DNA from 3 places in the Streptomyces luteireticuli genome. Region 3 is predicted to be linked to each of the others. Evidence: riboswitches for the same ligand, from Rfam matches in the RefSeq annotation. Region 3 holds a riboswitch; each other region holds the start of a gene.
The links. Region 3 has a riboswitch for cobalamin ahead of AB8735_RS31420 (HoxN/HupN/NixA family nickel/cobalt transporter). Riboswitches for the same ligand answer to the same signal wherever they lie in the genome.

Region 1: it holds a riboswitch for cobalamin, as region 3 does, so the genes downstream of both, AB8735_RS10065 (cobalamin biosynthesis protein) here and AB8735_RS31420 (HoxN/HupN/NixA family nickel/cobalt transporter) in region 3, are expected to answer to the same signal.
Region 2: it holds a riboswitch for cobalamin, as region 3 does, so the genes downstream of both, metE (5-methyltetrahydropteroyltriglutamate--homocysteine S-methyltransferase) here and AB8735_RS31420 (HoxN/HupN/NixA family nickel/cobalt transporter) in region 3, are expected to answer to the same signal.

What each region holds. Positions count from the first base shown of each region.
Region 1 covers NZ_CP167927.1:2,399,421-2,402,686, forward strand. Annotated here, with positions in the region: gene AB8735_RS10055 (anion permease) at 1-120, shown strand, start outside; gene AB8735_RS10060 (hypothetical protein) at 135-350, shown strand; cobalamin riboswitch at 1,049-1,197, shown strand; gene AB8735_RS10065 (cobalamin biosynthesis protein) at 1,318-2,292, shown strand; gene AB8735_RS10070 (cobyric acid synthase) at 2,285-3,266, shown strand, end outside.
Region 2 covers NZ_CP167927.1:6,875,008-6,878,273, forward strand. Annotated here, with positions in the region: gene AB8735_RS30895 (malate synthase A) at 1-230, shown strand, start outside; gene AB8735_RS30900 (NAD-dependent epimerase/dehydratase family protein) at 275-1,147, opposite strand; cobalamin riboswitch at 1,320-1,531, shown strand; gene metE (5-methyltetrahydropteroyltriglutamate--homocysteine S-methyltransferase) at 1,661-3,266, shown strand, end outside.
Region 3 covers NZ_CP167927.1:6,995,644-6,998,909, forward strand. Annotated here, with positions in the region: gene AB8735_RS31415 (APC family permease) at 1-1,060, opposite strand, end outside; cobalamin riboswitch at 1,223-1,455, shown strand; gene AB8735_RS31420 (HoxN/HupN/NixA family nickel/cobalt transporter) at 1,487-2,611, shown strand; gene AB8735_RS31425 (MFS transporter) at 2,640-3,266, opposite strand, start outside.

The DNA of each region.
Region 1 (3,266 bases), 4.6 Mb from region 3:
GTCGTCACCCAGGCCCTGCAGGCCGTGGCCCCGCCGCCGGCCGCCCCGGCTGCCCCGGCCGCCCCGTCCGTCACCACCCCCGAGCCCGCGGTGACCCCCGCCGTGGCCGCGACCAGCTGAGGAATCCTTCCGCGATGAACATCAATTGGGCCGCGCTCGGCCAGGTCTTCGGTGTCAGTGTCGTGATGACGGTGGCGCTGGTGGGGGTCTTCACGCTGGGGATCGTGGGGACGTCGGGGTCCCGCGAGGGCGGGGGGTCGTCCACGGGGTTGGTCCGCGCCGGTGCGTATGCGTGTTATGCGGCGTGTGCGGCGGTGGTCGGGTACGGGATCTATTTGATCGTCGCCTGAGGCGGCGGTCTCGGGGCGGGTCGGGGGGTTTTTGCCCCCGGCCCGCCCTTTCGCCTCCCCCAGAGGGGGTACCCCCACCCGGGGCGGGGCCCCGGACCCGGACCGCCCCTCCGGGCGGTGGCGGGGCTTCGCCCCTGCGCCCCCTGGACCCCTGAAGCGCCCTGCGGGCGCTGTCCTCAAGCGCCGGACAGGCTGGGTGTGTGCCCCGGTCCCGCCCTTTCACCGTTTCTTCCGGGGAGACCCCGGACCCCGTCCGCCCTTCGGGCGGAGTCCTCAAACGCCGGACGGGCTGAAGTGCCCGCCCGGGCTGAAGTACGCGCCCCGGCTGAAGTACGCGCCCCGGCTGAAGTGCGCACCCGGGCTGAAGCGCGCGCCCGGGCTTTGGAATCCGGCCCGGGCCCGAAACCCAGCCCGTCCGGCGTTTGAGGACGAGCGGCGGAGCCGCGACAAACGGGGTCCGGGGCGGAGCCCCGAAAAAGGGGGCCAGGGGCGAAGCCCCGGAAGCAGGGGTGCAGGGGGCGCAGCCCCCGCCGGGGAGCAGGGGCGGAGCCCCGCCCACCGCGCGGCAGCGCGGTGCCGGGCCGAGGGGGCGGAGCCCCCGGAAGAAACGGTGAAAGGGCGGGCCAGGGGCAAACCCAAACCCGAGTTGACGCCCGCTCACGGGCCATGGTGGACTGCCGAGGCCAAACGGCGACAGCAGAGGAAGCCGGTGCGAGTCCGGCGCGGTCCCGCCACTGTCACCGGGGAGCGCGCCCCCGCGCAGCACCACGCAGCACCGCAACGCCACGGCAGCCGAACACCGCCGGAAGGCAAGGGGATCCGCGCCGATCCGGGAGCCAGGAGACTCTGGTCGCCGGTCACGTCGAACCAGGGCGCGGACCCTGAGTGAGGACACAGAGCCATGCCCGGCCGCCGCCGACCACCGACCGGACCGCGTTCGCCCCGAGGTGCGACGGCGGTCTGACGCGTGCCCTCCGCCGACCCCCTCGGCTTCGCCTGCGGCGCCGTCCTCGGTTTCGCCTGCGACCTCGTCCTCGCCGACCCCCGCCGCGGCCACCCCGTCGCCGCCTTCGGCCGCGCCGCGCACTCCGTCGAGCGCCGGCTGTGGCGCGACCACCGCGCCCACGGCACCCTGCACACCCTCGTGTGCGCCGGTGGCGCGGCCGCGGGCGCCGCCCTGCTCGCCCGCGCCACCCGCGGCCACCGCACCGCGGACGCCGCCCTGACCGCCGCCGCGACCTGGGCCGTCCTCGGCGGCACCTCCCTCGGCCGCGAGGCCCGCGCCATCGGCGGGGCGCTCGAAGCGGGCGACCTCGATGTCGCCCGCGAACGGCTGCCGCACCTGTGCGGGCGCGACCCGCAGTCCCTGGACGGGCAGCAGATGGCCCGCGCCGTCGTGGAGTCCGTCGCCGAGAACACCTCCGACGCCGTCGTCGGCGCCCTCGTCTGGGGCGCGTTCGCGGGCGTCCCCGGCCTCATCGGCTTCCGCGCGGTCAACACACTCGACGCGATGGTGGGCCACGAGTCCCCCCGTTACCGCCGCTTCGGCTGGGCCTCCGCCCGGCTCGACGACGTCGTCGGCTGGCCCGGCGCCCGGCTCACCGCCGCCCTGGCCGTCCTCGCCGGCCCCGACCGGCGCGACGCGCTGCGCGTCGCCCGGCGCGACGCCGGCCGCCACCCCAGCCCCAACGCGGGCCCGGTGGAAGCCGCGTTCGCGGGCGCCCTGGGCGTACGCCTCGGCGGCACCCTCGCCTACGCCGGCCGCGTCGAGCACCGCCCCGTCCTGGGTGCGGAGAACCGGCCGGTGGCCGTGGCCGACATCGAACGGGCCGTCCGGCTCTCCCGCCGGGTCTCGTTGCTGGCGCTGGGCGTTGCTGTCACCGGGCGCACAGTGGGAAGTCTCATCAGCAGGACCGTCAAGAGGAGCAGCACGGGTGGGTAAGCGGGGTGGGGGCCTGCTGGTCGCGGGGACGACCTCCGACGCGGGCAAGAGCGTGGTCACCGCCGGCATCTGCCGGTGGCTGGTGCGCAAGGGCGTCAAGGTGGCGCCGTTCAAGGCGCAGAACATGTCGCTGAATTCTTTCGTGACCCGGGAGGGCGCCGAGATAGGCCGCGCCCAGGCCATGCAGGCCGCGGCCGCCCGTGTCGAGCCGAGCGCGCTGATGAACCCGGTGCTGCTCAAGCCGGGCGGCGACCGCAGCAGCCAGGTCGTGCTCATGGGCAAACCCGTCGGCGAACTCAGCGCCCGCGGCTACCATTCCGGCCGCCAGGAGCAGCTCTTCGGCACCGTCACCGACTGCCTGGAGCAGCTGCGCGCCACCCACGACGCGGTGATCTGCGAGGGTGCCGGCAGCCCCGCCGAGATCAACCTGCGCCGCACCGACATCGTCAACATGGGCATCGCGCGCGCCGGTCGGCTGCCCGTCGTCGTGGTCGGCGACATCGACCGCGGCGGCGTCTTCGCGTCCTTCTTCGGCACCACCGCGCTGCTCTCCCCCGAGGACCAGGAGCTCATAGCGGGCTATCTGGTCAACAAGTTCCGCGGCGACGTGTCCCTGCTGGAGCCGGGGCTGGAGATGCTGCGCGGCCTCACCGGCCGCCGGACGTACGGCGTCCTGCCGTTCGCCCACGGCCTCGGCATCGACGAGGAGGACGGGCTCCGCGTCTCGCTGCGCGGCGCCGTGCGCGAGTCGGTGGTCGCCCCGCCACTGGGCGAGGACGTGCTGCGGGTCGCGGTCTGCGCCGTCCCCCTCATGTCCAACTTCACAGACGTGGACGCGCTCGCCGCCGAGCCGGGCGTGATCGTCCGCTTCGTCGACCGCCCCGAGGAACTCGCCGACGCGGACCTCGTGGTGGTGCCCGGCACCCGCGGCACCGTCCGCGCCCTGGCCTGGCTTCGCGAACGCGGTCTCGCCG
Region 2 (3,266 bases), 120 kb from region 3:
CGGCCCGCTGCCAGGTGTGGCAGTGGCTGCGGCACGATGTGATCTCACCGGCGGCGGTGCTGCGGCTCCTCGCGGAGGAAGCGGCCGCGCTGACGGAGGAGCAGCCCGGGGCGCGGGCGGAGGAGGCGCGGCACGCCGTCGCCCGGACGGTCCTCGGGGCGGAGCCGCCGGGGGCGTTCGGGCCGGACTTCGCGGCCGCCCCCCGGGCGCGGGGCCGGGCGCGCGCCTGAGCCCCGGCCCGGTCGGCGGGGGCTCGGGCGCTTACAGGGAGCGCTCAGATGCCCTGGCCCGCGAAACCCTCCCGCCACGTCGGGTACTCCGGGGTCCAACCCAGCTCCCGGGCGCGGGAATTGAGCGCGCCGCGCTCCCACGGCTCACCGCCGCCCGGCACCGGCTCCGGCGCCGGGACGCCCAGCGCCCCCGCGAGCACCGGCAGCCACTCCCGGCCCCGCGCCGGCTCGTCGTCCACGACGTTCACCGGGCCGGACGGCCAGTCGAGTGCCGCGACCGCCGCGGACGCCGCGTCCGCGACGTGGACGAAGGAGCTCACGGCGTCGTTCGCCTCGATGCCGCCGAGGAAGGCGGCCGGTTCGCCGCGGAGCGCCGCGGCGACCGCGCCGCCGGGGGCGTACCAGGTGCCGGGGCCGTAGAGGATGCCGTACCGCAGCACGACCGCCGTCCCCAGCTCCGCGACGGTCTCCTCCAGGGCGCGGATGCCGCCGACCATCGAGGCGCGCGGGGCCTCGGGGGAGTCGTCGAGGGGGACGGACTCGTCGGCGGGGGTGCCGCCGGGCGCGTAGGCCCAGGCGACGGACTGGGCGACGATCCGCCGGACGCCGGCGGCGCGGGCCGCGTCCACCAGGTTGCGGGTGCCCTCGCGGCGCAGCCTTATGTTGGCGCGGCCGTCCGCCCCGGCCAGGTCGGTGAGTTGGTGGATGACAGCGTCCGGCGCGGCGTCGGCCACCGCCCGCCGTACGGCGTCCGCGTCGAGGACGTCCGCCCGGACCGCGGAGGCGCCCATGCACCGCACGAGCTCGGTCCCCTCCGCCGTCCGGGAGGCCCCGGTGACCTCGTGCCCGGCCTTCAGGAGGAGGGGGACGAGCAGGCGGCCGACGGCGCCGGTGGCGCCCGCGACGAAGATGCGCATGGAAAGGGTCCGTTCGTGCGTGGTGTGCGGTGGTACTTGGTGGTACTCGGTGGTACGTGGCCCAGGCTAGAGCGGAATGCCGTCTCGCATTTGGGCCATTCGCGAGCCGGATGCGTGGGCTACTCGGGAGGGATGAGTTCCAGATCACTTCCCCGGGCGGGCCGGCAACCCCTACGCTGACGGTGCAGCTGGTTCGCCCTGCCCGCCAGGCAGACGCGTCGCAAGAGGGAACCCGGTGGGAATCCGGGACTGCCCCGCAGCGGTGAGTGGGAACGACCGCCGTCATGAGCACTGGGATCCGCGAGGACCCCGGGAAGCGACGGCCAGTAGGAACAGGCACGGCGCCCGCGAGTCCGAAGACCTGCCACTGCCCGTGCGCGTATGGACGCGCACGGAGTTCCGGTGACCTCGTGGGCGGGTCGGCGAACGCGATGGCCGTACCCGGCCGTTCGCTCCTTCGCCTTGCGCGCACCCGTCCCGGGACGCCGCTCAGTGCTCGCGAAGGAGAGTGTTGTGACCAGCAAGTCCGCAGCCGCGGCAGCACGGGCCACCGTGTACGGCTACCCCCGACAGGGTGCCGGCCGGGAACTGAAGAAGGCCGTCGAGGGTTACTGGAAGGGCCGTGTCGACGCCGGTGAACTCCGGCGCACCGCCGCCGCGCTGCGCGCCGCCACCTGGCGGGGCCTCGCCGGGGCCGGCGTGCACGAGGTGCCGACCGGCGACTTCTCGTACTACGACCACGTCCTGGACACGACCGTCATGGTCGGCGCGATCCCCGCCCGGCACCGCGCCGCCGTCGAGGCGGACGCCCTGGACGGCTACTTCGCCATGGCCCGGGGGACGCAGGACGTCGCGCCCCTGGAGATGACCAAGTGGTTCGACACCAACTACCACTACCTGGTACCCGAGTTGGGTCCGGACACCGTCTTCGCGGCCGATTCCGCCAAGCAGGTCGACGAGTTCCGGGAGGCCCGCGCCCTCGGTCTCGACGCACGCCCCGTCCTCGTCGGTCCCCTCACCTACCTTCTGCTCGCCAAGCCCGCCCCGGGCGTCGACGAGGGCTTCGAGCCGCTGACCCTGCTCGACCGGCTGCTGCCCGTCTACGCCGAGGTCCTCGCCGACCTGCGGGCCGCCGGTGCCGAGTGGGTCCAGCTCGACGAGCCCGCCCTCGTCCAGGACCGCAGCCCGGCCGAACTCAACGCCGCCGCACGGGTCTACCGCGACCTCGGCGCCCTCACCGACCGGCCCAAGCTCCTCGTCGCCTCCTACTTCGACCGGCTCGGCGACGCCCTGCCCGTCCTCGCCAAGGCCCCCGTCGACGGGCTGGCCCTGGACTTCACCGGGCCCGCCGCCGGGAACCTCGACGACCTCGCCGCCGTGGGCGGCCTGCCCGGCAAGCGGCTGGTCGCCGGTGTCGTGGACGGGCGCAACGTATGGATCAACGACCTCGCCGGGTCGCTCGCCACCCTCGCCACCCTCCTCGGCCTCGCCGACCGGGTGGACGTCGCGGCGTCCTGCTCGCTGCTGCACGTCCCGCTCGACGTCACCGCCGAACGGGACATCGACGGACAGATCGTCCGCTGGCTCGCCTTCGCCCGCCAGAAGACCGCCGAGGTCGTCCTCCTGGCGCGCGGACTGGAACGCGGCACCGACGCCATCGCCGCCGAACTCGCCGCCAACCGGGCCGACCTGGCCTCCCGCGCGGGCTCGCCCATCACCCGCGACCCGGCCGTGCGCGCCCGCACCGCCGCCGTCACCGACGCCGACGGCCGCCGCTCGCACCCCTACCCCGGGCGGGCCGCCGCCCAGCGCGCCCGGCTCGGCCTGCCGCCGCTGCCGACGACCACCATCGGCTCCTTCCCGCAGACCACCGAACTGCGCACCGCCCGCGCCGACCTGCGCGCCGGACGCATCGGCACCGAGGGCTACGAGGAGCGGATCGAGGCCGAGATCCGGGAGGTGATCTCCTTCCAGGAGAAGGCCGGGATCGACGTCCTGGTGCACGGCGAGCCCGAACGCAACGACATGGTCCAGTACTTCGCCGAGCAGCTCACCGGCTACCTCGCCACCCAGCACGGCTGGGTCCAGTCCTACGGCACCCGCTACGTCCGTCCGCCGA
Region 3 (3,266 bases):
CCATCGTCAGCAGGCCGAGGACCGGGAAGCGGTGCCGCGGGTGCAGCGTGCCGAACGGGCGGAAGAAGACCTTCTCCCGGGCCGCGTTGTAGGGGATGCGGGACCCTCCGAGCAGCCCGGTGAAGACGGAGGCGACGGCGGTGACGAGGATCAGTACGGTGACGGCGTCGGCGGCCCCCTTGCCCCAGGTCCGCTCCATCACCGCCGAAGCGACCGACGTGGACGCCATGTTGTCCGGGTCGAGCATGTCCTGCCAGTCGACGACGCCCAGGGTGCCCACCTGGAGCAGCAGGTAGATCGCCATGATGCCGAGGATGGACCAGATGATGGAACGGGGCAGGTTGCGGCCGGGGTTCTTGATCTCGGCGCCCATGTACGCCGTGGTCCAGTAGCCCCCGTAGTCGTAGATGCCGATGGTCAGCCCCGCCGCGAAGCCGATCCAGAAGTGGTTGGACGTCAGCTCGAAGGAGTGCGCGGGGTATGTGAAGGCGCGGCCGGGGCTGAAGTTGGCGTACGCGGCGACGATGACGAGGAGGACGGCCACGATCATCACGCACCACATGACGGTCGTGATCCGGGCCATGTTCTCCACCCGGCCCCACAGCAGCGCGACGATGCCCACGATCAGCGCGAGCCCCACGAGGTCGCCCTCCAACTGGCTCATGCCCGGCCAGAGATAGCCCAGGTACTGGGTGAAGCCCATGACGCCGCTGGCCATCCCCAGCGGGAGGTAGAGCATCGACGTCCAGACGAACAGGAACGGCAGCAACTTGCCGGTTCTGTACTGGAAGGCCTCCCGCAGATAGACGTAACTGCCGCCCGCGCCCGGCATGGCGGCCCCCAGCTCGGCCCACACCAGCCCGTCGGCGAGCGCGAGCACCGCCCCGGCGAGGAAGCCGATGACGGCCTGCGGGCCGCCGAACGCCGCGACCATGAGCGGGATGGTGACGAAGGGCCCGATGCCGCACATCTGGCTCATGTTGATGGCCGTCGCCTGGAACAGCCCGATCCGGCGGACGAATCCGACCTGCCCGTCCGGCTCGTTCGCTCCGTCTGCCATGGCGGTGCCTGCCTCTCGTAGCGCGGTGGGGTGCGGTGACTGTGGCGCCGGGGTCACCACCGAGTCAAGACTCGTGCGCGGCGGGTCGTGACCGGTGGGAGGGGTTCCGCTGCGCAGAGCATGACAATCGCCACTCTCGCCGCATTCGCGCAGACGGGGGCGCTACAGTGGCCCGGCCGTGGTGTTCGGGAAGACCGGTGAGGAGCCTTTGGTTCCGAGTCCGGAGCGGCCCTCGCCACTGTGATCGGGGAGTTACCGTCCCGTTCCGCGTGCCCGGCCGGGGACCTCCCCACGGCGCGCGCGGAGCCACTGGCAGCATCCGGCTGCCGGGAAGGCAGGGGCGGGCGCGAACGAACCCGTCAGCCAGGAGACCGGCCACGGCATCTCACGAACGGATTCCACGAGGTGCTGGAGCGTGACTCTCAGATGACCCTGCCCACCGCTGCCCCCGGCGGCACCGCGACCGCCGTCCGGGCGCCTTCGTTCCGCTGGCGCCGCGAGGACACCGTGCGCACCGCCGTCCTGCTGGGCGTCATAGCCCTCCTGCATGTCGTCGCCTTCGGCGTCCTCTTCCTGCTCGTCGTCCCGAACCACTACGAAGTGGGCTCCAAGGTCTACGGCGTCGGCCTCGGCATCACCGCCTACACCCTCGGCATGCGGCACGCCTTCGACGCCGACCACATCGCGGCGATCGACAACACCACCCGCAAGCTGATGGCGGACGGCAAGCGTCCCGTCTCCGTCGGCTTCTGGTTCGCGCTCGGCCACTCCAGCGTCGTCGTCCTCCTGACGCTGCTCGTCAGCGGCGGCACCCAGCTCGCCGGAAAGCTGATGGACGAGGACTCCACGACCCACCAGACCCTCGGTGTCGTCGGCACGAGCATCTCCGGCGGCTTCCTCTACCTCATCGCCGCGCTCAACCTCGTCGCCCTCGTCGGCATCCGGCGCATCTTCCGCGCCATGCGCCAGGGCCGCTACGACGAACGGGAGCTGGAGCAGCACCTCGACTCCCGCGGCTTCATGAACCGCATCCTCGGCCGCTTCACCAAGTCCATCACCCGCTCCGGCCAGATGTACCCCCTGGGCTTCCTCTTCGGCCTCGGCTTCGACACGGCCACCGAGGTCACCCTGATGGTGATGGCCGGCAGCGGCGCCGCCGCGGGCCTGCCCTGGTACGCGATCCTCTGCCTGCCGCTGCTCTTCGCCGCCGGCATGAGCCTCTTCGACACGCTCGACGGCACGTTCATGAACTTCGCCTACCAGTGGGCGTTCTCCAACCCCGTCCGGAAGGTCTACTACAACCTCACCATCACCGGTCTGTCGATCGCCGTGGCCTTCCTGATCGGCACGATCGAGCTGGTCGGCGTCCTCCACGAGAAGCTCGACATGGACGACCCGGTCAGCTCCTGGATCGCCGCGCTCAACCTCGACAACGTCGGCTTCGTCATCGTCGGCCTGTTCGTGGTCGTCTGGGCGGCGGCCCTGGCGTACTGGCGCTTCGCGAAGGTGGAGGAGAGGTGGGCGGCGCGGTCGGCCGCCGCGGAGGGCTGAGACCCCGTACCGCCGGGACCCGGAGGCGTCACCGCCGCCCGGCTCCCGGCCCGTCCTCCTCCGGCGCGATGTGCGGCAACACCCGCCGATCGGGCGGCAGTCGGGGGAGCACCACGAGCCCCACGACGGTGGCCAGGGCGCACGCGAGCGCGCCGAGCCCCAGGGCCACACGGGCCCCGAGCACGTCGGCGACCGCGCCGACGACCGGCCCCCCGACGGGCGTGCTGCCCATGAACATCACCGACCACAGCGCCATCACCCGCCCCCGGAAGCGCGGTTGGCTGGTCATCTGGAGCGTGGTGCTCACGGTGGCCAGGAAGAAGGTGCCGGCCGCACCCACGAACGGCAGCGCCACCAGCTCCGCCGTGAGCGTCGGGACGAGGGACGCGGCGAGGATCGCGAGGCCGAACCCGGCCGCCGCGCAGGTGAGCGGCAGCACCCCCGCCCGTCCCCGGAGCGTGACGGCCAGACCGCCGGCGACCGCCCCCAGCGCCATGGCGGATGTCATGTATCCGTACGTCCGGGAACCGCCGTGCAGATCGTCCACCGCCAGCAGGGGCAGCACCACCTGGAACTCGTAGGCCAGCGTGCCGACCACGGCCAGCATCAGCAGCGGCGCCCAAAGCCCTGTTTGCCCCCGCACATAGCGCAGTCC